Regions from separate parts of the Solibacillus sp. FSL W7-1464 genome, predicted to be linked through region 2. Evidence: predicted binding sites of a transcription regulator. Region 2 holds the regulator's gene; each other region holds the start of a gene.
What was found. The regulator LexA, encoded in region 2, represses DNA repair genes until DNA is damaged. The targets are predictions, from matches to a motif close to CGAACATATGTTCG.

Region 1: addB (helicase-exonuclease AddAB subunit AddB) is a predicted target of LexA. The motif match lies at 2,300-2,313, and genes of this name have one in related genera.
Region 3: parE (DNA topoisomerase IV subunit B) is a predicted target of LexA. The motif match lies at 2,064-2,077, and genes of this name have one in related genera.

The regions. Positions count from the first base shown of each region.
Region 1 covers NZ_JBBORC010000001.1:767,506-778,287, forward strand. Annotated here, with positions in the region: gene MKZ25_RS03600 (S41 family peptidase) at 1-70, shown strand, start outside; gene MKZ25_RS03605 (PDZ domain-containing protein) at 294-1,463, shown strand; gene MKZ25_RS03610 (TVP38/TMEM64 family protein) at 1,605-2,228, shown strand; gene addB (helicase-exonuclease AddAB subunit AddB) at 2,356-5,997, shown strand; partial or broken gene MKZ25_RS03620 (UvrD-helicase domain-containing protein) at 5,972-7,339, shown strand; gene ltrA (group II intron reverse transcriptase/maturase) at 7,940-9,754, shown strand; partial or broken gene addA (helicase-exonuclease AddAB subunit AddA) at 9,879-10,782, shown strand, end outside.
Region 2 covers NZ_JBBORC010000001.1:2,478,693-2,489,474, reverse strand. Annotated here, with positions in the region: gene MKZ25_RS12345 (rhodanese-like domain-containing protein) at 38-340, shown strand; gene MKZ25_RS12340 (trimeric intracellular cation channel family protein) at 391-999, opposite strand; gene MKZ25_RS12335 (methionine gamma-lyase family protein) at 1,117-2,364, shown strand; gene MKZ25_RS12330 (MerR family transcriptional regulator) at 2,529-2,909, shown strand; gene glnA (type I glutamate--ammonia ligase) at 2,972-4,306, shown strand; gene MKZ25_RS12320 (gamma-type small acid-soluble spore protein) at 4,426-4,974, opposite strand; gene MKZ25_RS12315 (DNA alkylation repair protein) at 5,240-5,947, shown strand; gene MKZ25_RS12310 (5' nucleotidase, NT5C type) at 6,026-6,571, shown strand; gene MKZ25_RS12305 (gamma-glutamyl-gamma-aminobutyrate hydrolase family protein) at 6,687-7,382, shown strand; gene lexA (transcriptional repressor LexA) at 7,464-8,087, opposite strand; gene yneA (cell division suppressor protein YneA) at 8,248-8,595, shown strand; gene MKZ25_RS12290 (YneB family resolvase-like protein) at 8,582-9,238, shown strand; gene MKZ25_RS12285 (DUF896 domain-containing protein) at 9,303-9,539, shown strand; gene tkt (transketolase) at 9,679-10,782, shown strand, end outside.
Region 3 covers NZ_JBBORC010000001.1:1,895,606-1,906,387, forward strand. Annotated here, with positions in the region: gene MKZ25_RS09265 (YczE/YyaS/YitT family protein) at 19-651, opposite strand; gene MKZ25_RS09270 (HesB/YadR/YfhF family protein) at 793-1,083, opposite strand; gene plsY (glycerol-3-phosphate 1-O-acyltransferase PlsY) at 1,193-1,795, opposite strand; gene parE (DNA topoisomerase IV subunit B) at 2,099-4,072, shown strand; gene parC (DNA topoisomerase IV subunit A) at 4,072-6,501, shown strand; gene MKZ25_RS09290 (hypothetical protein) at 6,722-6,862, opposite strand; gene MKZ25_RS09295 (hypothetical protein) at 6,976-7,398, opposite strand; gene MKZ25_RS09300 (solute symporter family protein) at 7,526-9,070, opposite strand; gene MKZ25_RS09305 (DUF485 domain-containing protein) at 9,076-9,402, opposite strand; gene MKZ25_RS09310 (solute symporter family protein) at 9,896-10,782, opposite strand, start outside.

The DNA.
Region 1 (10,782 bases), 1.7 Mb from region 2:
CAAACAGTCGAAAGTAAACGACATGCAGCTGCAGATGGCGATTAGTTATATTATGCATCAGTTTGAGTGATGGATAGTGTAAAGGAGATTGGGTGCTCATTTCTTAAACGAAATGGGCTTTTTTTATTTGCTGAATATTTTATTTAGAAAACAGTCTGAAAGATACCCGTCTTATTTAACTCACCCCCTAGATCGCCAATTTTCCCATCAAGCCTTTATTTCATTTCCGGTACAAATGGGACTACGCATTACGGAAAGGATTTGGTACAATTATTCGTACGGTAGGTGAGAATATGGATGGAACAGTTTTGATTGAAATTTTAAAAGGGATTGGCCGGTTTTTTATAAATCCTTTGTTTTATGTCGCCATCATTTCCGCAGTATATTTAGGGTATCGCCGAGTGAAGCGCGAACGAAGGTATTTTAACCGACGGATACTAGGTGGCTGGTCCGAGCTGAATAATATGCTTGCGATGGGTTTTATGCTGTCCGTGATTATTTCCTTATTTAGTCTTGTTATAGGCTTAACAGTATCACTCGAATTATTGACAATTGTATTTATTGTAAGTTTCGCAGGTTTAATCATTTATATGTATCAATTATTATCGCCGGCGATTGTGATGGCGGTTGCGTTTTGTGGAATCGTTTGGATGCAATGGCAGGATTGGTCATATACACTCGGACCTATCGAACTGGCAGGCAGAAATGTTACGGACGAACTTGTTATGACCGTTCCGATTATGACGGGGCTCTTGCTCATGGCGGAAGGAATTTTAATTCGCCGTTATGGTGCCCGTTTTGCTTCACCGATTGTGGAGAAAACAAAGCGTGGATTAAACGGGATAGGGTATTTTAGTAAACAGCTTTGGATTTTGCCGGTATTTACTGTTATTCCAGGTGAAGGCATTCAAAATTTTGCGCCATATTGGCCACAGTTTACAATCGGGGCAGACCAGTTTTCAATCATTGTTTTCCCGTTTATTATCGGCTTCCAGCAGATGGTGCGCCAAAAGCTGCCGATGAATGTTTATCCTCAAATGGGACGTGTAATAATAATGATAGGGCAATTTGTGCTCATCGTCGGGTTGGCCGCATACCTTTTACCGGTACTCGGTGCTGCTGCATTAGCAATAGGCGCGATTTCCCGTACAATTATTGGTATACATTATAGCCGCTCAGAGGACCGCCACAGTTATGCGGTTGTACGCAGTGATAAAGGTGTGATGATTGCCGGCATTTTACCGGATTCTCCGGCAGAAAAAATGGGACTTGTCGCAGGTGAAATTATTAAACGTGTGAATGGACAAGATGTTTTTACAGAAGAAGATTTGTATAAAGCACTGCAGATTAATGCTGCCCATTGCCGTTTGGAAGTGCTTGATCATTCCGGCGAGTTGCGTCTTGCCCAGCATGTTGTCCATCGTGATGATAACCACAAAATCGGGTTATTAGTTGTTAGTTAATTTCAATAGAATCTCGCTAAAACGAGGTTCTTTTTTTTTGTTGAAACGGGTATAAACAATTTATGTTAATATAAAATTGTACAAAGACAGCATTGTTGTAAATTCAGAAATTTTTATCGTTTTTGGTAGGGGTGAGCGGTTATGCTAGATTGGCTGACAATCGATAATATTGAAACAATTGTAGAGAAATATAAGTTGTTAGGTCCGTTTTTCGGGATTTTATTAACTTTTTTAGAATCATTTTTGCCGATATTGCCGCTGTTTGTAATCATCATTGCTAATGCTGCAGCTTACGGTTTGTTTTGGGGCTTTTTACTGTCCTGGCTTGGAACGGTCGCAGGTTCCTATATGTTTTTCCTAATGATTCGCATGTTCGGAAAATACCGCCTTTTCAGACGGATTAAAGAGCAGAAGCAAGTGAAGAAACTGATTAACTGGGTGGATATTAGAGGATTTACACCATTGTTTGTACTGCTGTGCCTACCATTCACACCTGTTGTAGTTGTCAATACGGTTGCAGGTTTATCCAATATAAAAAAGAAATATTATTTTTTGACACTCCTTATTTCAAAACCGATATTAATCTTTTTAATAAGCTATTTAGGCAGTGATCTACGTGATATTTTAACCTCTCCTGTAAAACTTATTATTTCAGCTGTCATTATTTTAATCATTTGGGGAATCGGCAAATTGATCGAACACATTTTAAATAAGCGTGTGGAAAGGGATTTGCGTGAGATTGGAAAGTTACGAAAACAAAAGTGAAAAACTATAAGTCTTGTCTTTTAACAAATTGTGAAAAGACAGGGCTTTTTTGTATGGTTGCAATTAATGCGCGAACATGCATTCTTATATTATAATAGAAGAAAGAAATAGAAGTGAGGTGGGATTTGTGACGTTACGAGTCATATCAGGACGGGCAGGCACGGGAAAAACAACATTGATTCACCGTGAAATTGTCGATGATTTAAAAACAAATATATTTGGACATCCAATTTTTATATTAGTTCCTGACCAAATGTCGTTTACAACGGAATATGAGCTAACAACGAATTATGACATTGAAGGAATGATGCGTGCGCAGGTTATGACATTCAAACGACTGGCCTGGTTTGTACTGCAAAATGAAGGCGGTATCGCCCACGAACGGATTGATGGCACAGGTTACCGCATGCTGTTGCGACGTATTTTGGAAGAACATCAGGAAGAGTTCCTGTTATTTAAACGCGCTGCAGGTAAACCCGGTTTTACGAAAGAAGTCGAGCAAATTCTAAAGGAATTCAGTCAATATCATATCGATGTGGAAACAATCGACCCGCTGATCGAATCATTAAGATTAAATGGTGCAAGTGAAGTACTGTTGCATAAGCTGCATGATCTGAACATTATTTTAAAGCAGCTGCATGAGCGCATCGGGACGGAATATATCGATGGCGACGGCTATTTCCCGCTTTTAATTGAGCGTATACCGAAAATGGAAAGCTTGCGCAATACCCACATTTATTTGGATGGGTTTGTATCTTTTAATGGACAGGAATTTGCCATTTTAAAAGAGCTTCTTATTTATGCAAAACGTGTCACAATTGTTTTCCCAATGGAAGACCCGCAAATGGATTTACTGGAAGGTTCCGTGTTTTACAGAGCAGCAATGACATATGACAAAATAAAGAATGAGTTGCAAAAACTGCGATTCGAACGAGGGATTGATATTGAAGAGGAGCCGCGTGTTCATTTAGAAGTAAACTACCGTGCGACAAATCGGGACTTGCTGCATATTGAACATCGGTTCGACAAAATTACGGATACACCTGTCGAATCAACGGGACATACGAAAATATTGGAAGGTGTAAACCCGCGTGCAGAAGTGCAAGGTATTGCCCAGGAAATTAAACAGCTTGTTCTGGAAAAGGGGCTGCGCTATAAAGACATCGGGATCATGTACCGCCAGGCAGATGTATATGATGCGATTATCGGCACGACCTTTACCCAATACGAAATTCCGTTTTTCTCAAATGAGAAGCGGGCGATGCTTTATCATCCGCTGATCGAATTTAGTCGATCCGTAATGGAGATTATTACGACAAACTGGAAATACGAGCCGGTTTTCAGAAGCATTAAAACAGATCTGTTTTTCCCCTATGGAGCGAATTTAGTCGCAATGCGGGACAGAGCGGATATTTTGGAGAATTTCGTCATTGCAAAGGGCATTGTTCATGACCGCTGGATGAAAGATGAAGTATGGCATTATCGCCGTTTTAAATCACTTGAAAAAGTAAATGCGATTCAGACAGAAGATGAGCTGGAGCACGAGCAGCTTTTAAAATCGGTACGTGACTTAATCCGGGAGCCGGTACTGGCATTGCAGAACCGGTTGAAAGGTAAAAAAACAGGCCGTGAAATTGTAGTGGCACTGTATGAGTTTATGGAGCAGCTTGATATTTATAAGAAACTGCTGAAAATGCAGGAGCAGGAAGAGCAGGCCGATTCACTTCATCAGTCATTGGAGCATGAACAGGCTTGGAATGGCTGGATTCATATTTTGGAGCAGTTTGACCTGATGTTCGGCGATAAAATTATGCCGTTGGAACAAGTTGCACAAATTTTGGATGAAGGCTTTGAAACACTGGAGTTTGCAAGTGTGCCGCCGACATTGGATGAAGTGACCGTTTCGACAGTCGAGTTTGCGCGTTTTGACAATAAAAAGGCAATTTTCGTAATCGGTGTTAATGACGGGGTATACCCGATGCGTATGGAAGCGGGAGGACTGCTATCTGATGACGAGCGTGAAACATTTGAGAAAATCGATGTGGAATTGGCACCGGGTATAAAAAGCAGACTTCTGCAGGAAAGTTTCCTGTTTTACCGGGCGATTTCTTCATCGACTCAATATTTATATATTACGTATGCCAATGCAGACGAGGAAAGTAAAAGTAAGCTTCCATCGCTTTATATTAACCGCCTGCACAATATGTTCGAAATTACCGAAAACCGTGGCACCCCCGAGGAAAAAACAATTCGCACACTGCCGCATCGGCAAATCGTGATGGACCCGCTTGATGAGCTTCAACACGATAATGTGCTCAATTATTTACAGCATCCGTCACCGGCAATCGGCTTTTTGATGACCCAGCTGAAGCAGGCTCAGCATGAGGGACGTCCGCTAACCGAAGAATGGGCGGCATTAAAAGCATTTTATGAACGGGAACAGAACTGGAAAGATGTGCTGAACGTCGTGGAAAAACCGTTATATACGACGAATGAAGCAGAACCGCTAACCGAAGAAGTAGCGACGGCATTGTATGGAGAAGACTTTTTGGCAAGTGTATCTCGTATTGAACGCTTCTACAGCTGTCCGTACTCACATTTTGTATCCTATGGGCTGAAACTGCAGGAGCGTACGGAATTCAAGCTGGAAACATTCGCGATGGGCGATCTTTTCCATGAGGCAATCCGGACGATTCTATCCGAGAAAGAGCCATCGATCCCGCTTACGACATATGCAGCGTGCTATAAAAAGGCGGATGAAACGATTTCAAAACTGGCGGATTATTTTTCGTACAGCATTTTAAAAAGCAGTCACCGCTTTGAATACATTAAAACGAAACTTGTGAAAATCGTGGCACGTACAATTTATGCACTTATTAATCAAAGTGAGCTGTCGAAGTTTAAAGCGATTGCCCATGAAAAACCGTTCGGGAAGCGCGACGACAAAAATACGGAACAGGATGACCGCAATCCGCTGGAAGCACTGAAAATCGATCTGGAACATGACCGCAAAATGTATGTGCGCGGGCAAATTGACCGAATCGATGCGTATAAAGATGCGGAAAACCTGTATTTGCGTGTAATTGACTATAAATCTAGCGGACGCAAGCTTGACTTTACCGAAGTTTATAACGGAATTTCGCTGCAGCTGCTGACATATTTAGATGTAGCAATGAAAAATATCCCGATCATCGCACGTGAAGGTAAGTTCATCCAGGACTTATCGGAGCTGGAAAATATTATTGTCCAGGCAGCCGGGATGTTCTATCTGCATGTGCACAATCCGCTCATTCCGACAGAGGACTATGAGCAGTATGACCGCGTGGAAAGTTTGCGTCAGGAGAAGTTCAAGTTAAGCGGCTATATGGTAAAAGATGTGGAAGTGGCGCAACTGATGGATAAGTCACTCGAGCCGAGTAAAACATCGATTATCGTACCGGCAGCGTTTAAAAGCGGAGAGAATCCGGAATTTAACAGCCGTTCCTCAAAAGTGATCGAGCAGGAGCAGATGGAAAACCTGCAGGAATTTGTGCACTATAAATTCCGCCAGGCGGGCAATGAAATTTACCGCGGTAATACGGAAATTAAGCCGTACAGCTTAGGCAATCAAAAAGCTTGTACGTATTGCAGCTTTAAATCGGTCTGCCAGTTCGACCAGTCGGAAACAGGCAACAGCTACAACGAAATCAAGAAACAGCCGGAACAGGAAGTATTTGAAAACATTAAAAAGGTGGTATGTGCAGATGACAATTCCAGCGAAGCCGAGTGATGTTCAATGGACAGATGTGCAGTGGAAAGCCATCTATGCATCCGGTCATGACATATTAGTATCGGCAGCGGCCGGTTCAGGAAAAACGGCGGTATTGATCGAGCGACTGATCCAAAAGATTTTAGCGCCTGAAGACAAGCGAATTGATGTGGATGAGCTGCTCGTCGTAACGTTTACAAATGCCTCGGCTGCGGAAATGCGCAACCGGATGGCAGAAGCGCTTGAAAAGGAACTTGCCCAAAATCCGGGCAACCATTTTCTGCGCCGTCAGTTAAGTTTATTGAACAAAGCGCAAATCTCAACGCTGCATTCATTCTGTCTGTCGATTTGCCGTGAATATGCATACACGATTGACCTGGACCCGGGTTTCCGTCTGGCAAGTACAGAGGAGGCTTCGTTATTGCAGGATGATGTACTGATGGATGTGCTTGAAAAGGCATACCGGGGCGATATGGAAACTTTGTTCACGAAAGAGGAGCTTTACACATTGGTCGACAGCTTTGCATCTGACCGCAGTGACCAGGCGATTGAACTGTTGCTGCAGGAAATGTATAAAGTATCCCGTGTTCAGCCAAACCCGTATGAATGGCTGCGTGCATTGCCGGAGAAATACGATATTGATCCGGAAAGTCCGATCGATGAGCTGGTTATCGCAAAGGAAGTTCGTCCGTTTATTATAGGAAGCCTGAAAGAAATTGCCACACGTCTTGAAAAAGGCTTGCAAATTGTATCCGTTACACCTGCTTTAGAGAAAAACAAGCCATTGTTTGAAGCAGAATATACTGGGGTTAAGCATGTACTTGAAGCGATGAAAGAAAGCACATGGGAACAGGCATATGAGCTAATTCCCGCTGTTGAGTTCGGACGGATCAAGCCGTTGACGAAAAAGGATACTGAGGAAGATAAGCAATATTATGCGGTAGCGAAAAATCATCGTGATACAGCAAAAGAAATGTTGACGGATTTGAAGGAAACATTTTTTGCACGTCATCCGAAGCTGTATGTTCAGGAAATGGCGGCGACGAAACCTATTTTGGAAACGCTCGTAAAACTGACGATCGAATACAGTGAAGCGTTTAAAAAGGCGAAGCAAGAGCGCGGCCTGCTTGATTTTTCGGATTTGGAGCATTATGCATTGGAAATTTTGACAGATGAAGAAAGCAGGTCGACACCACCACAGCCATCCGATGTGGCATTGAATTTCCAGAAGCGTTTCAAAGAAGTGCTTGTTGATGAGTATCAGGATGTCAATTTCTTGCAGGAAACAATTTTGCAGCTTGTGAAAAATGGCGGTGAGCAGGACGGGAATATGTTTATGGTCGGCGATGTGAAACAGTCGATTGTGCGCCCATAAGGGTATTGTATATTTCACCATTTGGCGGTGAATAAACTACAGAAACGGTTTATATATCAGCCGACTTATCTTGGCGGGAAACCAAAGAGGGAGTGTAGCATGTCGGTTAAAGTCATAAGTTAGCCTAAACGGAAAGGTTACGACTGAATGGCGAGATAGAAAAGATTCATATGAGGAAGAAGGCTAAACTGCTTGAAGAACAGTCCAAGTGGGGTCATGTTGAAACCATCCAGGAAACCGTTTGAAGCCTGGAATCTATTCTGTTCAGCGTATTAGATGCTTGCGACTGAACATGGACGAGTGCTATAGATTGAGGCATGAGTCTAGTTTCTGATTTATAAAGAATAGACACACTTCAAGATTGAAGAAAAGGATGAACGTTCCTTCCGACAATGAATCGAGCCTGTATACAATATACTAAATGGGGATTACCTAAGTTGGAACGCCAAAAGGCTATGTACAGAGGTACTGAATATCCAATATGGTAACGGAGCTCCCGTAGTAGTCCGAGATAGGGAAAGCCTATTACATGGCGAAGGGGAGCAGCTTATAACGTATAAAACAATAAAGAAAGGAGCGAAATGCTCTATGCAAAGTTCAGAAATTGTCTTATACAATCTATCGAAACAAGCAATGAAGGACGGGTTTGAATTTGACCGTTTGTACAGACATTTATACAACGAAGATTTTTATATAAAAGCCTATACAAAGATATACAAAAACAAAGGTAGTGCAACAAAAGGTATCGACGAAGAAACGGCAGACGGGTTTGGGGAAGAAAAGATTCAAACAATTATTGAGTCGCTAAAAGATGAAAGTTATCAACCAAAACCAGTACGTCGTATTCATATCCCAGAGAAAACTGGTGATACAAGACCACTAGGTATCCCTACATTTACAGACCGTTTAGTACAAGAAGTATGTCGTATGATTATAGAAGCAATCTATGAGCCTAAATTTTCAAATCATTCTCATGGTTTTAGACCAAAAAGAAGTTGTCATACAGCGTTAGTCGAAATTAAGAAAACCTTTACTGGTGTCAACTGGTTCATCGAAGGTGATATAAAAGGATTTTTCGATAATATTAACCATCAAGTACTCATTAATATTTTGCGTAAAAGAATTAAAGATGAAAAATTTATTCGTCTGATATGGAAGTTTTTAAAAGCAGGTTTCGTTGAAGATTGGCGATTCCAGAAAACGTATAGCGGAACTCCAAAAGGTGGTATAATTAGCCCGTTACTCGCAAATATTTATTTAAATGAATTTGATGAATACGTCGAAAATGAATTAAAACCTTCATTTGATTTAGGTGAACCAAAAAAGCGTAAACGTAATACCGAATATCGAAAATATGATATGCGAAATCAACGTTTGCATAAAAAGATTAATGCAACAGAAGATGAAAGTTTACGACAACAAATGATTGAAGAATACAAGGCAAATAAGAAAATATTGCTTAATTTACCGTACTATGAACCAAATACCGATACGTATAAAGCAATGGAATATGTGCGTTATGCAGATGATTTTATAGTCGGTGTAAATGGGAGTAAAGAAGACTGTGAGCGCTTAAAACAAGCGATGAAAGACTTCTTGAAAGACTATTTACAATTGGAGTTATCGGTAGAGAAAACACTGATTACACATAGTACAAAGTTTGCAAGATTTCTAAGCTACGATATTTCGATTAGCCAAGATTTAAGCATGGCAAAGGACAAAAACGGTGTAGTAAAACGTAAATATAGAGGATATGTACAATTACGGATTCCTAAAGGAACGATTGAAAAGGTAATTGTGAAAAATGAAATGGTCAAAGATATTGATGCGAAGCAATGGGATATGCTGCATCGACCAAGACTTGTCGGTTTATCTGATTTAGAAATCATTGAAACATATAACGCGGAACTACGAGGCATTTATAATTATTACGCTTTAGCTGAAAATGTAAATCGAAAAATGTGGCAACTGCGTTATGTAATGGAGTATAGCTGTCTGAAAACACTTGCGAATAAATACAAATCCACAGTTTCGAAAATGAAGGTTAAGTTTAAGCAAGGCAAGTACTGGGGAGTAAAGTATGAAACAAAGCAAGGTGAAAGAATAGCCTATTTCTATAAAGATGGTTTTGAAAAGAAGAAGGAAATCTTCCAATCAGAAATGGACCAACTACCAAATTTGTATGTATATCAAGGCAGAAATGATTTAGAAAAACGACTTAGTGCAAAACAATGCGAATTATGTGGAGACAACCACCCAGATACAAAGTTCGAAATTCACCATGTGAATAAAATTAAGAACTTAAAAGGCAAGGAATACTGGGAATGGACAATGCTCGCAAAGCAACGTAAAACACTTGTTGTATGTATAAAATGTCATAAAGAAATTCATAAACAAAGATAGATTTGTTATAAGTGGAGAGCCGTATACTCTGAGAGGAGTACGTACGGTTCGGGGAGGGGTTCTCCGGAAACCTGCTGCAGCAATGTAGCAAGGCGCTGGGTTCCTACTCTACTACGCATTCCGTCTTGCAGAACCGCGCCTATTCCTTGATAAATATAAGCGGTTTGAAGAAGACCCGTCAGGCACAGGAATGAAAATTGACCTGAATGCCAATTTCCGCAGTCGCTCGGAAGTGCTGGAAGGTACGAACTATGTATTTGAACAAATAATGGATGAAGAAGTAGGCGAAATTGCATACGATGAACAGGCAAAACTTAAGTTCGGGGCGAGCTATGATGAGCAGCAAGTGCCGATTGAATTAGTTTTACTGGAAGGTGATTCAAAAGCGCAAATCATTCCGGGAAGCGAAGATGGTTCCGAGGAAGAGAGTATTAGCGCGGCACAGCAGGAAGCGCGTTACATTATTCAGCGCATCCGTGATTTAGTCGAACATGGTGGACAAGTGTACAATCCGAAAACGAAATCGATGCGCCCTGTCAGCTACCGCGATATTGTCGTATTGATGCGTTCTCGCACATGGTATACGACATTTGCAGAGGAATTCAAATTGGCAGGTCTGCCTCTCTATGCCGAAACGGATGGCGGTTATTTTGAATCACTAGAAGTAATGATTATGATCAACACATTAAAAGTTATCGACAATCCGTATCAGGATATTCCGCTTGCTTCAGTATTGCGAGCACCGTTTATCGGATTAACGGAAAACGAACTGGCGAAAATCCGCTTAATTAACGGAAAAGTACCTTTTTATGAAGCATTAAAGCAGTATAAAGAAGATGCAGCGGGTGACATGCCAATCGAAACAGAGGCTAAGATTGATAAATTCTTTACGATGCATCAGAAATGGCGCCAATTCTCACGGCACGGGGCATTGGCCGATTTAATATGGCAAGTGTATTTAGATACGAATTATTACGAAATGGTCGGAGCGATGGCGAACGGCAAGCAGCGCCAGGCAAACTTACGGG
Region 2 (10,782 bases):
TAATGACTAAGATGCTATAAGTATTGGAGGATTTTTGATGAAAACGATGACAACAGATGAACTGATCAACCTACTCGATGCAAATGAAGATTTAAATGTAATCGATGTTCGTGAAGATTTTGAAGTGGAACACGGAATGATTCCAGGTGCTGTACATATTCCACTTGGCTCAATCCCTGAACGTACTAATGAACTGGACAATTCAAAATCCTATATTGTCGTATGTAAAGGCGGCGTACGCAGTGCAAATGCATGCGAATATCTGGCAGAGCAAGGTTTTGATGTAACGAATTTAGATGGCGGAATGATGGCCTATGATGGAGAATTGGAATTTAAATAATTTTCAAAAGAAAGGGAGTGTCGATAATTTCGACACTCCCTAAATTTATGCTACTTTGGATAATGAATTTGTTTCGATGGGAGGCTCCAGCCTTTTGTGTAGGAACATATGCGCAGGAAGGTAATGATAACAAATAATAAATATAAAAACAGATCGCCCTTAAAAATTTCAAGACCGATTAAAAATCCTGCACTGGCTGCCCAAACCCCATAAATTTCATGCCGTAATATAATAGGTCTTCTACCGGCAAGCAGGTCGCGAACAACCCCTCCTCCGGCACCTGTCAATACAGCCGCTACAACTACAGCTACAATCGGTAAATCCTGATGGACCGCATGCATTGCCCCCTGAATGGCAAAGGCGGATAAGCCGATTGCATCTGTCACATTTCCCCAGCGATTCCAGTGTTTAATCAAATGATGCGGAATTAAAAAGAAAATAGTAATCGCCAAAAGAGCAATTTGAAACAAAAACTCCTGATTCCATAATGTCGAGACAGGTAGGCCAATCAAAATATTCCGAATGGCACCACCACCAAAAGCTGTGACTATCCCTAATATGTACACCCCAAATAAATCATACTCTTCTTCCATTGCCACAATGGCCCCGGAAACGGCAAAGGCAATCGTTCCGATCAAACTAAATACTTCCCAAGCCATAAACATCTCTCCCTTAATGTCCTTTCGACCATGACGATAGCAGTTTTTTAAACATTCGTCAAAACTATTTTTTTTCATGTATAATGGATACAGTTTGAACAGAATGGAGTAGTAAAAATGGCATTTCAATCAATATTAACAGCTGAAACATTAACGCTTGCAGCAAAAGTGGAAGAAAAAGTCCGCACTTATCATCAGGAAGTGGATGAACGTGCTTTTTATAATCAGCAAAAGGTGCTGGCAGCTTTTCGTGAAAATCAAGTAAGTGACTTTCATCTGCATCCTTCAACCGGGTATGGCTATGATGATGAAGGTCGTGATAATTTAGAGCGTGTGTATGCGCAAACTTTCGGAGCAGAAGCAGCTATCGTACGTCCGCAAATCATTTCAGGTACACATGCAATTACATTAAGTTTATTCGGTGTATTACGTCCCGGTGATGAACTGGTCTATATTACAGGTAAGCCGTATGACACACTTCAATCGATTGTTGACGGGGGAGAAAAGGATACGGGTTCTTTGAAAGACTATAAAATCGGCTATTCCCATGTAGATTTAATCGATAACAAGGAAATCGATTGGGAAGGTGTGAAAAAAGCAGTAAACGAAAATACAAAAATGATTGCGATTCAGCGGTCAAAAGGCTATGCTACACGCCCATCATTTACTGTTGAACAAATAGCTGAAATGGTTGAAAAAATACGTGGAATCGCACCGGACGCCGTTATTTTTGTCGATAACTGCTACGGTGAATTTGTTGAGTTGCTTGAGCCAACAGAAGTTGGTGTAGACTTAATGGCAGGTTCATTAATAAAAAATCCGGGTGGGGGATTGGCGAAAATTGGCGGATATATTGCAGGTCGCGCCGATTTAGTGGAAAAATGTGCATATCGTATGACGTCACCGGGAATTGGTGCAGAAGCAGGGGCTTCGTTAAATACGTTAGCCGATTTTTACCAGGGCTTCTTCATGGCACCACATATCGTTGCACAAAGTTTAAAAGGGGCAATTTTTACATCGGCAATACTGGAAGAAATCGGTATGACGACATCGCCGCATTACGCGGATGTCCGCACAGATCTCATTCAGTCAGTTTCATTCCAAACAGCTGAACAAATGGTAGCTTTCTGTCGCGAAATTCAGGCTGCTTCCCCTATTAATGCCCATTTTGCGCCGGAGCCTGCCTATATGCCTGGCTATGAGGATGATGTCATTATGGCGGCAGGTACGTTTGTCCAAGGATCAAGTATTGAATTAACAGCAGACGGCCCGATTCGTCCTCCTTTTACCGCATTTATCCAAGGCGGCTTAACATATGAACATGTAAAATATGCCATTTGTTCTGCTGTCCAAAAATTAAAATAATATTTAGCAATCGTCCATTCATTGGACGATTTTTATTGCACATAAATTTTCGCTTTATTCTGTCAACTATTTGCTCATTTACATAAGTAATGTGAGTTTTTCTGACATACATTTGACATTGTTAATAACAAGTCGTAATATAGCGATAAGGGAGGTGAATTAAATTGAGTAGTGAAATTCGACGTTCAATGCCACTATTATCGATAAGTATCGTCATGCAATTAACGGATCTGACAGCAAGACAAATCCGTTATTATGAAGAGCATGATTTAATTCAGCCACACCGGACAGAAGGAAATCGACGCATGTTTTCTTTAAATGATGTCGATACTTTATTGGAAATCAAAGATATGCTTGAACAGGGCATTAATATGGCAGGGATCAAAAAAGTGTTTGCTTTGAAAAATGATCCGGCAGCCCAGCAGGCAAGCAAAGATATTTCAGATTCGGATTTACGCAAAATTTTACGTGAAGAAATGCGTCAAGCACAACGCATGCAAAAAACATCGTTACGCCAAGGGGATTTATCGCGTTTTTATCAATAGCGCGTAAATTATAAAAGATCGAGTAAAATCGGTACTGAACAAATTTAGGAGTGTGGAATTTAGTGGGCAAATATACAAAAGACGATATCAAACGTCTAGTAGAAGAACAACAAGTAAAATTCATCCGTTTACAGTTTACAGATATTTTAGGAACAATTAAAAACGTAGAAATTCCTGTAAGCCAACTAGATAAAGCATTGGACAATAAAATGATGTTTGATGGTTCGTCAATCGAAGGTTTTGTGCGAATTGAAGAATCAGATATGTACTTATATCCGGATTATGATTCATTCATGATTTTCCCATGGACAGCTGAAAAAGGAAAAGTTGCACGTTTCATCTGTGATATTTACAATCCGAACGGTACGCCATTTGCAGGAGATCCACGTAACAATCTGAAACGTGTATTAAAGGAAATGGAAGAGCTAGGATTCACAGACTTCAACTTAGGGCCAGAACCGGAGTTTTTCCTATTTAAACTGGATGCAAAAGGCGAGCCAAGCTTGGAAGTAAATGACCACGGCGGCTATTTTGACTTGGCACCGACGGATTTAGGTGAAAACTGCCGTCGCGATATCGTATTGGAACTGGAAGAAATGGGCTTTGAAATTGAAGCATCTCACCATGAGGTTGCACCGGGACAACATGAAATTGACTTTAAATATGCGGATGCCATTACAGCATGCGACAATATCCAAACATTTAAATTAGTTGTTAAAACAATTGCACGTAAACACGGTTTACACGCAACATTCATGCCAAAACCTTTATTCGGTGAAGCCGGTTCGGGAATGCACTTCAACGTTTCATTATTTAAAGGAAAAGAAAATGCCTTTTATGATGAATCTACTGAATTGGGTCTTTCTGAAACAGCGATGCAATTCATGGCAGGTGTACTTGACCATGTTCAAGGCTTTACAGCAATTACAAATCCGACAGTAAACTCTTATAAACGTTTAGTACCAGGTTATGAAGCACCATGTTACGTAGCTTGGTCTGCACAAAACCGTTCACCATTAATTCGTATTCCTTCTTCTCGCGGAGTTTCGACACGTGTAGAAGTCCGTTCGGTCGATCCATCTGCAAATCCATATTTGGCGATGGCGGTAATCTTAGAGGCTGGTCTGGAAGGGATTCGCAAAAAATCAACACCACCACCAGCAATTAACCGCAACATTTATGTAATGAGCGAAGAAGAGCGTAAAGCGAACGGCATCGATAACTTGCCACCAGCTTTAGACGACGCGTTAAACTTGCTAGCAAAAGATGAAGTTGTTCAACGAGCATTGGGCAACCACATTTATGCTAACTTTAAAGAAGCAAAAGAAATCGAGTTTGACATGTACCGTTCAACTGTCCACCAGTGGGAACGCGATCAATATATGAAAATGTATTAAGAGAGAGCGCTGGAGCTAAAACTCCGGCGCTTTTTGTATATGTATACATATTATTAAAAATTATAACCAACATAATTAATAACAAAAAACCGGCAATAAAAATTGCCGGTACAATATTTTTATTTATTGCCGTTTTGGAATTTGTTCTTACTAAATTGACCTGATGCTTGTTGTTTTTTTGCTTCGGCTTGCTGGTTTTGTTGTTTCACTTGGTTAACATCTGTTTCCATGCCAAACTCAGCGCTCATTGAAGAAAGCTTCTTCTGTAAACCGCTGTTTGCGAACAAGCCGGAAGACTGTTGCTTTTTAGCTTCAGCCTGTTGGTTTTGCTGCTTCACATGGTTAACGTTCGTTTCCATCCCGAATTCAGCATTCAGGGAACTTGATTGCTTCTGTAGACCGCTGTTTGCAAACGCACCGGAAGACTGTTGCTTTTTAGCTTCAGCTTGCTGGTTTTGTCGCTTCACTTGGTTTACGTTCGTTTCCATACCAAATTCAGCATTCAATGAACTTGATTGCTTCTGTAGACCGCTGTTTGCAAACGCACCGGAAGACTGTTGCTTTTTAGCTTCAGCTTGCTGGTTTTGACGCTTTACTTGATTAACGTCCGTTTCCATTCCGAATTCGACGTTTTTATTATTATTGATGTTGTTTTTATTTTTTGACATCAATATCACCTCCTGAGATTATTCTGTTCAGAGGTTGTTTTATTATTCGGCTAAATAATTTGCCAATTTTTTTAATTTAAAAGTTTGGGGCTACAATAAAAAGATACTAAAGCTTTAGTGTTAGTATATATGCCGTAAATAATGTATAAAATGGAAATATATACCTAGCAAGCTAATTTAAGAAGAACTCTAGATGAGTTGGATGATTAAATCATATAATAGTAAGAGACAAATAATAATATTATTAATATAAAAGGAGGAAATTATGAAACTCGATACAATGATGCAAGAGTTAGAAGCACTTGGGAAAGAGCGTACAAAAAAGATTTATATGTCCAATGGGGCAAAAGAGCCGGTGTTCGGTGTAACGATTGGTTCGATGAAACCGTATGTAAAACAAATAAAAATTGATCAGGAACTGGCTGAACAGCTCTATGCTACAGGTAACTATGATGCCATGTATTTTGCAGGAATTATTGCCGATCCGAAAGCTATGACTGAGGAAGATTATGACCGCTGGATGGAACAGGCCTATTTCTATATGATTTCCGATTATGTTGTAGCCGTAACATTGGCCGAATCAGATATTGCGCAAGAAGTGAGCGATAAATGGATCGCCAGTAGTGAGGATCTGAAAATGTCGGCAGGATGGCATTGTTACTGCTGGCTGCTCGGAAATCGTAAAGACGAGGAATTCTCAAAGGAAAAGTTATTGTATATGCTTGAATATGTAAAACAAAATATTCACCAAGCACCGCAGCGTACTCAGGTGGCGATGAACAATTTTGTCATGACAGTTGGTGTTTCATTTAAACCTTTACATGAGAAGGCCATGCAGATTGCAAATGAAATCGGACCAATTAAAACGAAACGTGAAGGGAAAAAACCGGGTGAGCTTCATGCATATGCGGAAATTGAAAAACAGGTGGAAAAAGGGCGAATCGGTTTTAAACGTAAATATGTACGTTGTTAATTGTAAAGAGTTATACCTTGTTTTTTCATAATAAAATTGTATAAACTAAAATTAGGAAATTTCAAGGAGGCTTATTACATGAAGAAAAGTATTGCTATCGATATGGACCAGGTGCTAGCTGACTTTTATTCGAAATTACGTGTTACATATAACGAAAATTTCGGTACAAGTTTTACAGATGAAGAGTTTCTTCTGACGACACAGCGTGATTTGCCTCGAGAAGATGCAAAAAAATTATTTGCATTATTAAATGAGCCTGATTATTTCAGAGATTTAAAAGTACTGGATAACGATGCAATTGAAGTTATTCAAGATCTGCAGGAGCATTATGAAATTTTTATTGCGACAGCTGCTATGGATGTACCGGGTTCATTTACAGCGAAATACGATTGGCTAATGGAGCATTTACCATTTATTGAAACTCAGAACATTGTATTTTGCGGAAATAAAGCGGTTATACATACCGATTATTTAATTGATGACAGCCCGCGTCAACTTGCAGCATTCAAAGGTACAGGCATATTATATTCGATGCCGTACAACCGATCAGAAGATGGTTTCATGCGTGTTCATAACTGGAAAGAGATAAAACAGTATTTTATAAAACAAATGGAAATTGTTTGAGAAATAAAGGGTTGCGATTGTGCAATCCTTCTTTATTTTTGTAGTCAATTAGTATAACGAAATAGTATAATTTAAATTATTGGAATTATCTATAAATTATAAGGGGATAAAAAGAATGAAACCGATTATTGGATTAACAATGTATGATTTTGATAAAAAATTGGATATTAACAACGGATATTTAACTTCAATTGAACAAGCGGGAGGTATTCCAATTTGTATACCGAATGCTACAGAAGAAAACATAGATGCGTTATTAAATCTAATTGATGGTCTCGTATTAATAGGGGGGGCCGATATAGATCCATTGCTGTTTGGTGAAGAACCGCACCGGCATATTGGAAGTGTTGTAAGAAAACGTGATGACAGCGATCTTTTATTAATGAATGAAGCTTATAAAAGACAAATGCCTGTTCTCGGTATTTGCCGCGGACAACAGATAATGAATGTTGCATTTGGAGGGACGATAATTCAGGATATACCATCACAGGTCGAGAATACAATTTTACATAAACAACCTTCAAAGCGCGGGGAATTGGCACATACAGTCGAAGTAAAGACAACAAAGTTTAAAGAAATTTTTAAAGAGGACTCATTCCGTGTCAATACATTTCACCATCAATCGGTCGGAAAGCTCGGGGAAGGGCTCGTCGTTTCGGCAGTTGCAAAGGACGGCATCATTGAAGGGATTGAACACGAATCACATCCATATTGTGTAGCGGTACAATGGCATCCGGAAGAATTGTCGCCGAACGGAGATGTTTATGCACAGCGCTTATTCAAAAGTTTTGTAGAAGCATGCAATAAGTAACAAAAGGCTCAGTCTTATACGGCTGAGTTTTTTTATTTAAATGAAAAACTTGCCGATTCTATTAGAATGGCAAGTTAGTGGTTAATGGATATTTCGGTAGAGGCCGACTACTTTACCTAAAATAGAAACCTGGTTGACAATGATCGGCTCCATCGAACTGTTTTCAGGCTGTAGGCGGAAATGAGTTTTTTCTTTGTAAAAGCGCTTGACAGTCGCTTCATCATCTTCCGTCATGGCTACCACAATCTCTCCATTGTTCGCAGTAGACGTCTTTTTGACAATCACATAATCCCCATTTAAAATCCCGGCTTCAATCATGGATTCACCCATAATTTCAAGCATAAATAATTCCTCTTCCGGTGAGCCGTATGTATCCGGCAACGGGAAATATTCCTGAATATCCTCAATTGCGGAAATAGGCAGACCGGCAGTAACTTTACCGATCAACGGAACATGAATGACACCTTGTTTCGCGATGTTAATCTCTTCTTGATCCAATATTTCAATGGCACGCGGCTTTGTAGGATCACGGCGGATAAGCCCTTTACTTTCTAAACGAGCTAAATGCCCGTGGACAGTTGAACTGGAAGCTAAACCTACTGCTTCTCCAATTTCGCGAACCGATGGCGGATAGCCTTTAGAACGAACTTCCTCTTTTATAAAAGTTAGAATAGCTTGCTGCCGTTTTGAAATTTTTTGTGTCAACTAACTCACCTCTTTATCATGCTATTTTTCTTAAGGTAAGTATAGCAGTATGCGAACACGAATGCAAACATAAGTTCGAAAAAACGGTTGACAAAAACATATGTTCGTATTATTATGAGAACAAACATTCCGAACATACATTCGAAAGAGGGTTTTTCCAATGAAAAAAGTTAAATTAAACGGCTTCACATCAATGTTTCTGCTATTCTCTGTATTTATGATGGCTTTATTCATGATGCAGGACGATAATATTGAATTATACGAACACGTAAGCATAGAGCATGGCGATACTTTATGGTCGTTGGCAGAACAATATCGTGGTAAAATGGCTAAGCATGATTGGATTAATGAAGTAAAAAAAGAAAACGGAATGCTGGATGAAAAAGTTGTATTAGGACAAGTATTGGTAGTACCTGTAGAAAAAGATTCACAATACATTGCTCAGCTGAATGAATCCTCCGATATGCAATCGATTAAAGTAGCGAGAGGGAACAATGATAAAAACTAAAGCAGTTATTTATTGCCGTGTCAGTACGGATAAAAATACACAAGAAACATCACTGGTGCGTCAGCAGGAGGAGCTGACAAAATATGCAAAATCATTCGGCTATAAAGATGTGGAGATTTTCAAGGATCAGCATAGCGGATATGATGTTGATCGGGACGGATTGCTCGACATGCTTGACTATATGAAAGAGTACGGGATTAAAGCACTATTTGTACAGGATGAGACTCGTTTAGGGCGAGGGAATGCCCGGATGGCAGTGCTTCACCTGCTGCAAAAATATGAAGCGACGGTCTATACATTAAATGATGCAGGTCCTGTCGTATTAAACGAAATGGATACAATGCTGCTCGAAATTTTAGCGATTGTCGAAGAGTATCAGCGTCGTATGCATAATGCGAAAATTCGCCGGGGAATGCGCCGCGCTGTCGAGAATGGCTACCAGCCGCAAAATAATTTAAAAAATCGCGGCAATATTGAAGGGCGTGAACGAAAAGAAGTCCCTGTCGAAGAAATTGTTCAGCTGCGCCAGAAAGGCTTAACCTTTGCGGAAATAGCTACGACTTTGTCGGGCTTGGGCATTTCTATCAGTAAAGCGACCGTACATAGAAGATATATTGAATATATGGAGCGACTTGAAGAGTAAACACTTGTTTTCAAGTCGTTTTTTTTATACCTTTGTAATAGGTAGGAAGAAAGGTGAGATTCAAATGTTATCAAAAGAAAAATTAGCTCGTATTAATGAGCTTTCTAAATTAGCGAGAGAAGGTAAATTGACGGAAGAGCAGGCTAAGGAACGTACAGCGCTGCGAAAAGAATATTTAGATACTTTCCGTACAACAATGCGCGATACAATCGAACATGTGAAAGTAATCGATGAAGAAGGCAATGATGTGACACCTGAAAAATTAAAACAGATTAAATCACAGAAGAAATTCTTAAACTAATAACTTTTCATTAATATGTCACATTTAATATAAAGTATGACATATTTTACGGGACGTTTTTAGAAATTATTGTTTTCTTGTGGAAATTTGTCTACACTATAAAAGGTATAAATATCGTACGAGGAAAGGATGTCACATAATGACACAACAGTTGGATCAGTTAGCAATTAACGCAATCCGTACACTATCAATCGACGCAGTAGAAAAAGCAAATTCAGGTCACCCTGGTTTACCAATGGGTGCTGCACCTATGGCCTATACTTTATGGACGAAACATTTACGCCATAACCCGCAAAACCCTAATTGGTTTAATCGCGACCGTTTTGTATTATCAGCTGGACATGGTTCCATGCTTTTATATAGTTTATTGCATCTAGGTGGCTACGGATTAGAGATGGAAGAGATCAAAAACTTCCGTCAATGGAATTCAAAAACACCGGGACATCCTGAATATGGTCATACAGTTGGTGTGGAAGCGACAACTGGTCCATTAGGACAAGGTATTGCAATGTCAGTAGGTATGGCTATGGCTGAACGCCACTTGGCAGCAACATACAACAAGCCAGGTAAAGACATTGTAGACCACTACACATTTGCACTATGCGGTGATGGAGATTTAATGGAAGGTGTCGCTGCAGAAGCAATTTCTCTTGCAGGCCACTTGAAATTGGATAAATTAATTGTACTATATGATTCAAATGACATTTCACTTGATGGTGATTTAGAAAAGTCATTTTCGGAAAACATCCAAAAACGTTTCGAATCATACGGCTGGAACTATTTAAAAGTTACAGACGGTACAGATATTGCGGAAATTAATTCAGCAATTGAAAAAGCGAAACAAAATACTGGCGGTCCAACTGTAATTGAAGTGAAAACTGTTATCGGTTTTGGTTCTCCTAACAAATCAGGCAAAGCAGATTCACATGGTGCGCCACTAGGTATTGATGAAGTTACTTTAACAAAAGCTGCATATGCTTGGGAGCACGAGCCATTCTTCGTCCCAACTGAAGTATATGATACATTCAAAGCGGCAAGCGAAGTACAAGGTGTACAAGCAGAAGCAGCATGGAATGAATTATTCGAAAGCTACAAAAACGAATATCCGGAGCTGGCAGCACAATTTGTCAACGCAATGGAAAATAAATTACCGGAGAACTTTGCTTCTGAATTACCTGTATATGAAGCAGGTACAGCAGTAGCTACCCGTTCATCTTCTGGTGATGCAATCAATGCAATTGCA
Region 3 (10,782 bases), 580 kb from region 2:
GCCTGCTCTCCCCATTATTTATATAACGACACTTTCAACACCTGCTGCGCGGTGGAATAGCTTTCCGTTCCATTTGAGCGCCCATTGTACGACAGGCCCTAAGCCGAACGCCATAAATACTGTACCGACTCCAACTGGTCCGCCCAATATAAAACCTACAACAGCAACCGTTACTTCCATTGTCGTGCGTGCGCGGTTAACACTCCAGCCAAGACGATGCACCAACAGCAGCATTAACGTATCACGTGGTCCTACACCGAGGTTCGCTACCATGTACATCCCGCAGCCGAAGCCCAGCAGGACAACGCCAACAGCAAATGCCAATATTTGTTCTAACAGTGTATTCGCATCCGGTAATACAATCAAAAATATATCAATAAAAATCCCTGTCAGGAACATGTCCAAGTAAGTCCCGACTTTCGGCAATCTTTTCGTGAAAAACGTATCTACAGCCAGAATGAGCAAGCCTAAAATAATCGACCACATGCCGACCGTTAAGCCCAAGTTTTTTTGTAATCCGATATGAAGGACATCCCATGACCCGACGCCAAGTATCTGTCCTTTAATCGTCAATGCGACGCCTAATGATAAAACAATGATGCCTGCAATAAAAAATACGCAGCGCCAATAAAGTTCCTGTTTCACTTTCACATGTAATCCCTCATCAATCCTCGATATAATCCTTACTCATTATAACGATTGAATCGGCAAAAACGGATTTACAATAAATTCGAAACATTTGAACTTTTTAACCGGCAAAGTGTTCGCATGAAGAAGCGGAAAAAGGGCTCTTTATTTTTCGTATGAGTAACGTAATTCATCGGATGAATCGGCGACATCTACAACTAAATGATGTTCATTAAAAAACCATTCATCGGATTTTTCGATATAGAAATGAACATCTTCCACTACCGTTTCGATGCCTATTTCATGGGGCTGCTCGCGTGTCATTCCCAACGAAAACCCTTCATGAAAAGGTGAAGAACCTCCATATCGTGCGTAAAAGCGAATAAAATCACCTTTTTCTACTTCCATTTCTTGTTTAAACCAATTAAGTGCTTTTTCTGATAATCTGATTTCCATATATTTCACCTCTACTGCCATTATGCAGTAAATGAAAAAAACTTACAAAGCTTGCGTTCTAAATTGCAAGTACAAAAAAGACTGAAAGGAAGCCCCTTCAGTCAATTGTTTAAAATCCTTTAATTTTCGGTTCAGTACCGGCTTTAATCCGCTTAATATTTTCACGGTGCCGGTAAAAAATAAAGCCTGCCAGAACGACAACTAAAATGAACAATGCATATTCACCTGTCACCATCCAATGAACAATTACATAAATAACGGCCGCAGCGGATACAATCATAGAAGACAAGCTGACCATCTTCGTTAACTTTAAGGCGATGACAAATACAATAATTAAAATTAAAAATAACGGTAAATTATAGCCTAAAATTACGCCACCGCTTGTAGCAACCGCTTTTCCGCCGCGGAAACTAGCGAAAATCGGGAACATATGGCCAGCAGCCGCGATGACACCCAAAATTAAAGGGTGGACCGTACTGTCTGCGAAAAAAGGCAGTAACGGGAGCAAAACCGCAGCCGTCCCTTTTAATATATCAATGAGCAGAACGGCGATGCCCGGTTTTTTGCCTAATACTCTAAATGTATTGGTTGTTCCCAAATTGCCGCTGCCTTGTTGTCGAATATCCGTTTTGTAAAAAATTTTGCCAATCCACAAAGCTGATGGAATGGAACCGATTAAATAAGCACAAATAATAATTAACGCGTTGATCAAGTGTTGTGCTCCTTTCGAATTCAGAATTACTACTTGGTACTAATAGTATGTATTGAATATTTTACAATGTTTTTTAATAGAAGGAAAGAGGTATTATTTTTTCACCCAATGCAAAAAATAGGGAAAAAGTTACAATTTACTGTTCACTGTTATAGGATATACTTTTAAACGTTCGTTTTTGATGATACAATTAATCTTTGCAAAGCCTAAATCCGTACCTTTAAACATTGACATCATGCATATTTGAGCGTACGATTAGGTAGTAAATAGAACGTTTGTTTGTATTTTTGGAGGGGATTACATTTGGTAAAAAACCAAACCGGTATTTCGTATAATGAAGATGCCATTCAAGTATTAGAAGGTTTAGAAGCCGTACGCAAAAGACCAGGGATGTATATTGGTTCTACAGATAGTCGAGGTCTTCACCACTTAGTGTATGAAATTGTAGACAATGCAGTGGATGAAGCGCTTGCTGGATATGGACATCATATCATCGTGAAGATTCATGAAGATAACAGTATTAGCGTGCGTGACCATGGTCGTGGTATGCCAACAGGTATGCATAAAATGGGCAAACCAACCCCGGAAATTATTTTCACCGTCCTTCATGCAGGCGGAAAGTTTGGACAAGGCGGCTATAAAACAAGTGGTGGTTTACATGGTGTAGGTTCATCAGTTGTAAACGCCTTATCAACATTTTTGGAAGTAACAATTTACCGTGACGGCCAAATTTACCGCCAGCGCTTTGAAAAGGGCGGAAAGCCTGCTACATCGCTTGATTTGATCGGAAAAACGAAGGAAACAGGAACTCTTGTACATTTCCTGCCAGATCCATCGATTTTTTCTGTCGTTAAATATAATTATGATACTTTGGCAGAGCGCTTACGCGAATCTGCGTTTTTATTAAAAGGATTAAAAATTGAACTGATCGATGAACGCGGAGAAGGACAGCATGAAATTTTCCATTATGAAAGCGGTATTGAAGCATTCGTCACATACTTAAACGAAGAAAAAGATGTATTGCATCCGGTTAAATATGTAGAAGGTACCATTCAGGAAATTGAAGTGGAGTTCGCGCTGCAATTTAATGACGGCTATTCCGAAACCATTTTGTCGTTCGTTAACAATGTCCGTACACGGGATGGCGGTACGCACGAAACGGGTGCGAAAACGGCTTTAACACGTGTATTCAATGAATATGCCCGCAAAATTGGATTACTGAAAGAAAAAGATAAAAATCTGGAAGGCACTGATATTCGTGAAGGCCTGACAGCAATTGTTTCTGTACGTATTCCTGAAAATCTGCTGCAATTTGAAGGGCAGACAAAAGGGAAGCTTGGTACATCTGAAGCACGCGCTGCTGTTGATACCGTTGTTTCAGAGCAATTAATGTATGTACTAGAAGAAAACGCCGAGCTGTCGGCTTCATTAGTGCGTAAAGCCATTCGTGCCCAACAAGTTCGTGAAGCTGCACGTAAAGCACGTGATGATGCCCGCAACGGGAAAAAGAAAAAATCGAGTACGCTTCTGTCGGGTAAGCTGACACCTGCACAGTCAAAAAATGCTTCAAGAAATGAATTATACCTAGTAGAGGGTGATTCGGCTGGCGGTTCAGCGAAGCAAGGCCGTGACCGTACATTCCAGGCGATTTTGCCGTTGCGCGGTAAAGTAATCAATACCGAAAAGGCCAAGCTGCAGGACATTATGAAAAACGAAGAAATCGCGACGATTATCCATACGATCGGTGCCGGTGTCGGAGCTGATTTTTCGGTGCAGGATGCCGCTTACGATAAAGTGGTCATCATGACCGATGCCGATACAGATGGTGCCCATATTCAAGTGTTATTGCTGACATTCTTCTACCGTTATATGCGTCCGCTCATCGAAGCAGGGAAAGTGTATATCGCGTTGCCGCCTCTTTATAAAGTATCGAAAGGGTCCGGCAAAAAGCAGGAGCTTATGTATGCCTGGACTGAACAGGAGCTGAGTGCCGCAACGAAAAAAATCGGCAAAGGCTATATTATTCAGCGCTACAAAGGGTTAGGTGAGATGAATGCCGACCAGCTTTGGGATACAACGATGAATCCGGAAACACGTACATTAATCCGCGTAAAAATTGAAGATGGTGCCCGTGCAGAACGTCGTATTACAACATTGATGGGCGATAAAGTAGAGCCCCGCCGTAAATGGATTGAATCAAACGTCAACTTCGGCATGGAAGAGGATGCAAGCATTTTAGAAAATGAATTCATCCAGCATGAGGAGGTTAACGAATAATGAGTTTTGTTGAAAAATTTCAAGATCTGCCATTAGAAGAAGTAATGGGTGACCGTTTTGGTCGCTATTCCAAATATATTATTCAAGACCGTGCATTACCGGATACACGTGACGGGCTAAAACCTGTACAGCGTCGTATATTATATGCGATGTTCCATGAAGGTAATACGTTTGATAAACCGTTCCGTAAATCAGCAAAAACGGTCGGAAATGTAATCGGTAACTACCACCCGCACGGAGATTCTTCGGTATACGATGCGATGGTCCGTATGAGCCAGGACTGGAAAAGTCGTCAAATGCTTGTCGAAATGCATGGTAACAACGGTTCTGTCGATGGAGACCCGCCGGCCGCAATGCGTTACACAGAAGCGCGACTTTCAGCAATTGCCGCAGAACTATTACGTGATATAAACAAAAATACAGTTGAATTCGTACCAAACTTCGATGATCAGGATATGGAACCAACTGTATTGCCATCTCGTTTCCCGAATTTATTAGTCAACGGCGCAACAGGGATTTCGGCCGGTTATGCGACGGATATTCCGCCACATAATCTGCAGGAAGCACTTGATGCGGTTTTAATGCGTCTTGACAACAAAAACTGTACAGTCGATGAACTGATGACCGTTATTAAAGGTCCCGATTTTCCTACAGGCGGAATTATTCAAGGTATTGACGGCATAAAAAAAGCGTACGAAACAGGTAAAGGGAAAATCATTGTCCGTTCACGTACAGAAATTGAACAGTTAAAAGGCAATAAAGAGCAGATTATCATTTCCGAAATCCCGTTTGAAGTAAATAAGGCCAACATGATTCGTAAAATGGACGAGCTGCGCGTAAATGACCGCCGTTTAGATGGTATTTCCGAAATTCGCGATGAATCGGACCGTGATGGTTTACGAATTGTTGTCGAACTGAAAAAAGATGTGCCTGCACAGGGGATATTAAACTTCTTATTAAAATCGACGGATTTGCAAGTTTCATATAACTTCAATATGATTGCGATTCATAACCGTCGTCCAATGATGATGACATTGCCGCTCATGTTGGATGCGTACATTGATCACCAGAAGGAAATTGTGCGACGCCGATCCCAATATGACTTAACAAAAGCAGAAGATCGCTTACATATCGTTGAAGGTCTTATGAAAGCCTTGTCCATTTTAGATGAAGTGATTGAAACCATCCGTGCATCGAAAGATAAACGCGATGCGAAAAATAACATTATGGAAAAATTCGGCTTTACGGAAGAACAGGCAGAAGCGATTGTCAGCCTTCAACTTTACCGTTTGACGAATACCGATATTACGCAACTGCAAAAAGAGCAAGATGAATTACATGAGCTTGTTGTGAAACTGAAAGCCATTTTAGAGGACGAGAAGAAGTTGATCCGTGTTATTAAGTCCGAATTGAATGACATTAAAAAACGCTTTACATTACCTCGCCTTTCTACAATTGAAGCTGAAATCGAAGAAATTAAAGTAACGCGTGATGTATTGGTGCCAAGTGAGGAAGTTGTCGTAACCGTGACAAAAGACGGCTATGTAAAACGTACAAGTCTGCGTTCACACAGTGCATCCAACGGCAAGGATTTTGCGATGAAAGATTCCGATTACTTACTGTATGAAGCGAACTTGAATACGCAGCATCATTTACTTCTGTTTACGAACAAAGGGCACTACATTTACCAGCCGGTACATGAATTGCCGGATATTCGCTGGAAAGATCTAGGGCAGCACATTTCAAGTATTGTGCCGATTGACCCAAATGAAGAAATTATCGAAGTCATCGGTATTGAAACATTCGAACAACCGGATACGTATGTATTCACCGCTACAAAAGAGGGGCAAATCAAGCGTTCGGCACTTGCCGATTATATCGTCACTCGTTATTCGAAACCGATTAAGACAATGAATTTAAAAGGTGCAGACGAGATGATTTTTGCGCGTCTTGTTACGGATAAGGAAGAAGTATTGCTTTCTACGAACACAAGCTATACAATCCGTTTCCCTATGGAAGATCTTCCGGTCACAGGGGTAAAAACAGCAGGCGTTAAAGGAATTATTGTTAAAGAGGGCGAGTATCTTGCGGCGGTTGCATTGTTAAATCCCGAGAAGGAACAGGAACTCGTTATCGTCACACAGCGCGGTGCCGTTAAACGAATGCTGTTATCGGAACTGGAACTGGGCAACCGTGCAAAACGCGGTGTCGTTATTTTAAAAGAGTTAAAATCGAACCCGCACCGTATTTATACAATTTTAGTTGTCAACTTTAGAAATACAATTACAATCGAGACCGACAAAGGCATACAGGAAACGATTTCAGTGACATCCTTAACGAGGGCGGACCGTTATTCAAATGGTTCACTACGGATTGATACAGAAGGCGATGGAGCAATCTGCCGCGCCTATGTTGAAAAGACGGAGTAGGGATTCATGTATAATAGCCGAATTCAAAACATATGATAAAAGTAATTCATTGACATGAAAGGCATACTTTCATACAATGAAGTTAGTAAGATTCATGCGTGATGGATCTACAGTAGTACAGAGCGGTTGGGTGGCCCCCAATCGCTTTTTTATTTATTCATTTTTAATGAAACAAAAAACACCACCTAGATGGCGAGTCTAAGTGGTGAAAATAAATTTTTTACAGCATCATCCGGAAAAAACGATAAATGGTATCGACAATACGAAAAATGTCTGTCGCATAACGAAAAATGGCGAGTTTTTCCTTACGCTTTTTTTCCGAAACAGCCTTAGCCTTTTCTTTGCGTGATGGATAAGACACAGTAGTACACCTCCTTTACAAAAGGAGTCAGCTGGATGCTGCTTTTCTATTGTATCATGAAATATTAAGGAGAATATTCCTGTTTTTTATAGAAAAAAAGTATAGTAAAAGCGTCAAATTCCGGCAAGAAATTCTCCGGATTTTGACGCTTTTTTATTCGTGAGCATTTTTACAAAGGTCCATTTTTGTTCAGGCGGCAAAAGAATATTATTTTGTTTGACCGCACCGATCGTAAATCCCGTATAATCTTTTTCGACGACAAACTGGTAAATATCCTGCTGTTCATCATTCGTTCCAGTAAACTGAACGACATGCTGGCCATTTCGCGCGGTAAAGTACTCCCAGTAGGTCAATTCATAATGGCCACCGAATACTTCAGCAATGTGCAACTCTTCGTTAAAAGGCCATTGCTGCGCTTTTACATAATCGATATAAGGGGAGTCCGTTTCAATTTCTTCCCCGTTCAGTACAAAGCCGACAATACAACCCATCACTACGACACAAATGAATACGCGTATATGTTGACCAAGCGTCATCGCCTCACTCCTCATAATAGAATAGGGGAGATTTCATCATAACAGTGAAGTTATAAAAATCAGCCTCTAACACAGTTAGAAGCTGATTCGTTTTTTCCTCAACTCGTCAAAGTTAGGAAGGTTATTTTTAGTGAGAAATGTCCTGTACAGAAATACCAGTTTGCGCTTTTACTTCAACTTCACGGTATTTCAGATCATTTCTTTCTTTAGAAATGAGTGTACCGATAAACCCGCCCAGGAAACCAAGAGGTACGGAAATTAATGCAGGGTTCGTTAACATAATTAACGGCTCACCCACAAAGATTGCTTTACCTTCAACCGGATTCCATACGTTTGGAGATACTGCAACTAAGATCAATGCAGAGATTAAACCTGTTAACATTGCTGTAACCGCACCTGATGTGTTGAAACGTTTCCAGTAAATTGTGTAGATGATTACCGGTAAGTTCGCTGATGCCGCGATACAGAATGCTAATGATACTAAGAATGCCACGTTTAATGTTTGAGCACCTAAAGCTAACAGAATCGAAACAACCGAGATAATGATTGAGCCGATACGGGCTGCTTTAACCGCTTCTTTTTCAGTAACTTTCCCTTTTTTAATAATCTGTCCGTAAATATCATGTGATAGGGCAGATGCACCGGAAAGTACTAAACCTGCTACTACCGCTAAGATTGTCGCGAATGCTACCGCACACACGAATGAGAACAGAATGTCGCCACCAAGCGCTTGTGCCAATAGTGGGGCAGCCATGTTTCCTGCCGGGTTCGCTTCTATGATTTTGTCTGCACCAACGAATGCTGCTGCACCGAAACCTAGGAAGATTGTTAATACATAGAATAAACCAACAATCCAAGTAGCCCAAATTACTGAAGAACGAGCTGTTTGTGCGTCTTTTACTGTGAAGAAACGCATTAGGATATGTGGAAGACCCGCTGTACCAAGCACTAACGCCATCAGCATTGAAATTGTATCAATACCGTCTGTATAACGTAAACCTGGATTTAAGTAAGCTGCACCATGTTCAGTTTCAGTTGTCATTTGCGTAAACATTTGTGCAATCGAGAAGTCGAATTTTGCTAATACTAAAAATGAAATAATGACAGTACCTAACATTAATAGCGCTGCTTTAATGATCTGTACCCAAGATGTTGCCGTCATACCACCGAATAATACGTAAATTGTCATCATGACACCAACTAAAAGTACCGCCATCCAGTATTCAATACCTAACAGTAATTGAATAAGGGCACCTGCACCTACAAGCTGTGCGATCATGTAGAACAATACAATTGTAATCGTAGATAATGCTGCTGTACCACGAACTTTTGCTTTATCGAAACGAGCTGTGATCATGTCGGCTAATGTGAATCGGCCTAAGTTACGTAATGGCTCAGCTACGATATATAAAACTACTAAATAGGCTACAAGGTAACCGATCGAGAAGAAGAAGCCATCGAATCCGAACAAGGCAATCGAACCCGCGATACCCAGGAATGATGCTGCCGATAAGTAGTCACCGGCAATGGCCATACCATTTTGCCAGCCTGTTAACCCGCCGCCAGCTGTATAGAAATCCGACGCGCTGGATGTACGTTTAGATGCCCACCAGGTAATGACTAACGTTAAACCTACGATTGCTACGAAGAAGAAGACGGCTGTAAAACTCATCCCATTCATAATTTACGACCTCCTTCATATTCCGCAATAATCGCTTTCGCTTCTGCGTCATATTTGTTTGCACGCGCTACATAGAAGTGAGCTAAGCCCCATGTCATTACGAACAAACCTGCTGAATACAGCCATACCCATGTGATATCACCAATCGCTTTTTGATGTAAGATTTCTGTAAACGAAGTTAAGATTGGCAGTAACATATAAAGTACTAAAAAGATTGCGGTAACCGACCATAAAAATGAATTCTTTTTCTTCGCAAGTTGCCTGAAAGATTGCTGTGATGCAATTCTCTCATAATCAATAATCGGCTTTTGATTATTCCCCATGAACATTCCCCCATTTTGTGATAATTATTACTGCTTAATGTACGTAAAATTCTGCTTTTAGGATTTTACATTTTCATTCTATTTTAGCTGTAACAAAATTGCAACACTTTTTAAATAAATTATGGGGAAAAATTTATTGCAAAAATAAGTTTAATAGAGAAAAAATAATACATTAAGGGGAGAATATTAAATTGTTATATTTTAGATATTCAATGCAAACGTAGTATTTACATGGGTTTGGAGGGTCCTGGATATGAAAGTATTACAAAAAATCTGAAAATTAATCATAAGAAAATATTATTCAATTCTATAAGTAAAAGTAATATTTAAAAAATGATTTATTTTACAAAAAAATAAATTCAGTATATTCGAAAAGTTATATTCATGTAAAAAATGGTATAAAAAAGCAAAAAACTGCTCGAAAACAGAAAATATTTTCGAGACAGTTTTTATTTATTGAAATCTTTTGTTCTATTTTATTTTCTTATAATAATTAGTGGGAAACATCTTGTACAGAAATACCTGTATGTGCTTTAACGCGGATTTCTTTATAAACACGTTCCGCCTCTGCTTGTTCCACTTTGTGTGCTGTTAATATCGAGCCTAGGTATCCTGCAAAGAAGCTTAGAGGAATCGTAATGATGGCAGGTACCGCTAAATTCACGATTGGTTCACCTACAAAAATCGCATTTCCTGTAGGACTCCAAATATTTGGACCAAGCGCACCTAATACTAGACAAGATACTAAACCCGTTACCATTGCAGCAACCGCGCCATTTGAATTGAATTTCTTCCAATAGATTGTATAGAGGATAACCGGTAAGTTTGCCGATGCCCCGATACAAAATGCAAACGATACTAAGAAGGAAACGTTTAGGCTTTGTGCAAATAATGCCAAAATAATAGAAACAATCGCAATGGAAATAGAACCGATTCTTGCAGCTAATACTTGCTGTTTCTCCGTTAATTTTCCGTCTTTCAGAATTTCACCGTAAATATCATGGGAAATCGCTGATGCACCTGTTAATACTAAACCGGATACAACCGCTAATATAGTAGCAAATGCAACCGCACAAATGAATGACAGTAAAATATTGCCGCCTAAAAACTCTGCCAACAGTGGGGCAGCCGTGTTACCTGCAGCATTTTCCGCGATGATCTTATCAAAGCCGACGAAATGCATGGCACCAAAACCTAAGAAAATCGTCAGTGAGAAGAAGATCGCCGTAATCCATGTTGTCCATGAAATGGATGCACGTGCCGTTTTCGCATCTTTTACAGTAAAGAATCGCATTAAAATATGTGGTAAACCTGATGTACCGAGCACTAAGGCAAGCATCATCGAAACCGAATCGATTGTAGATGTGTACTTCATACCCG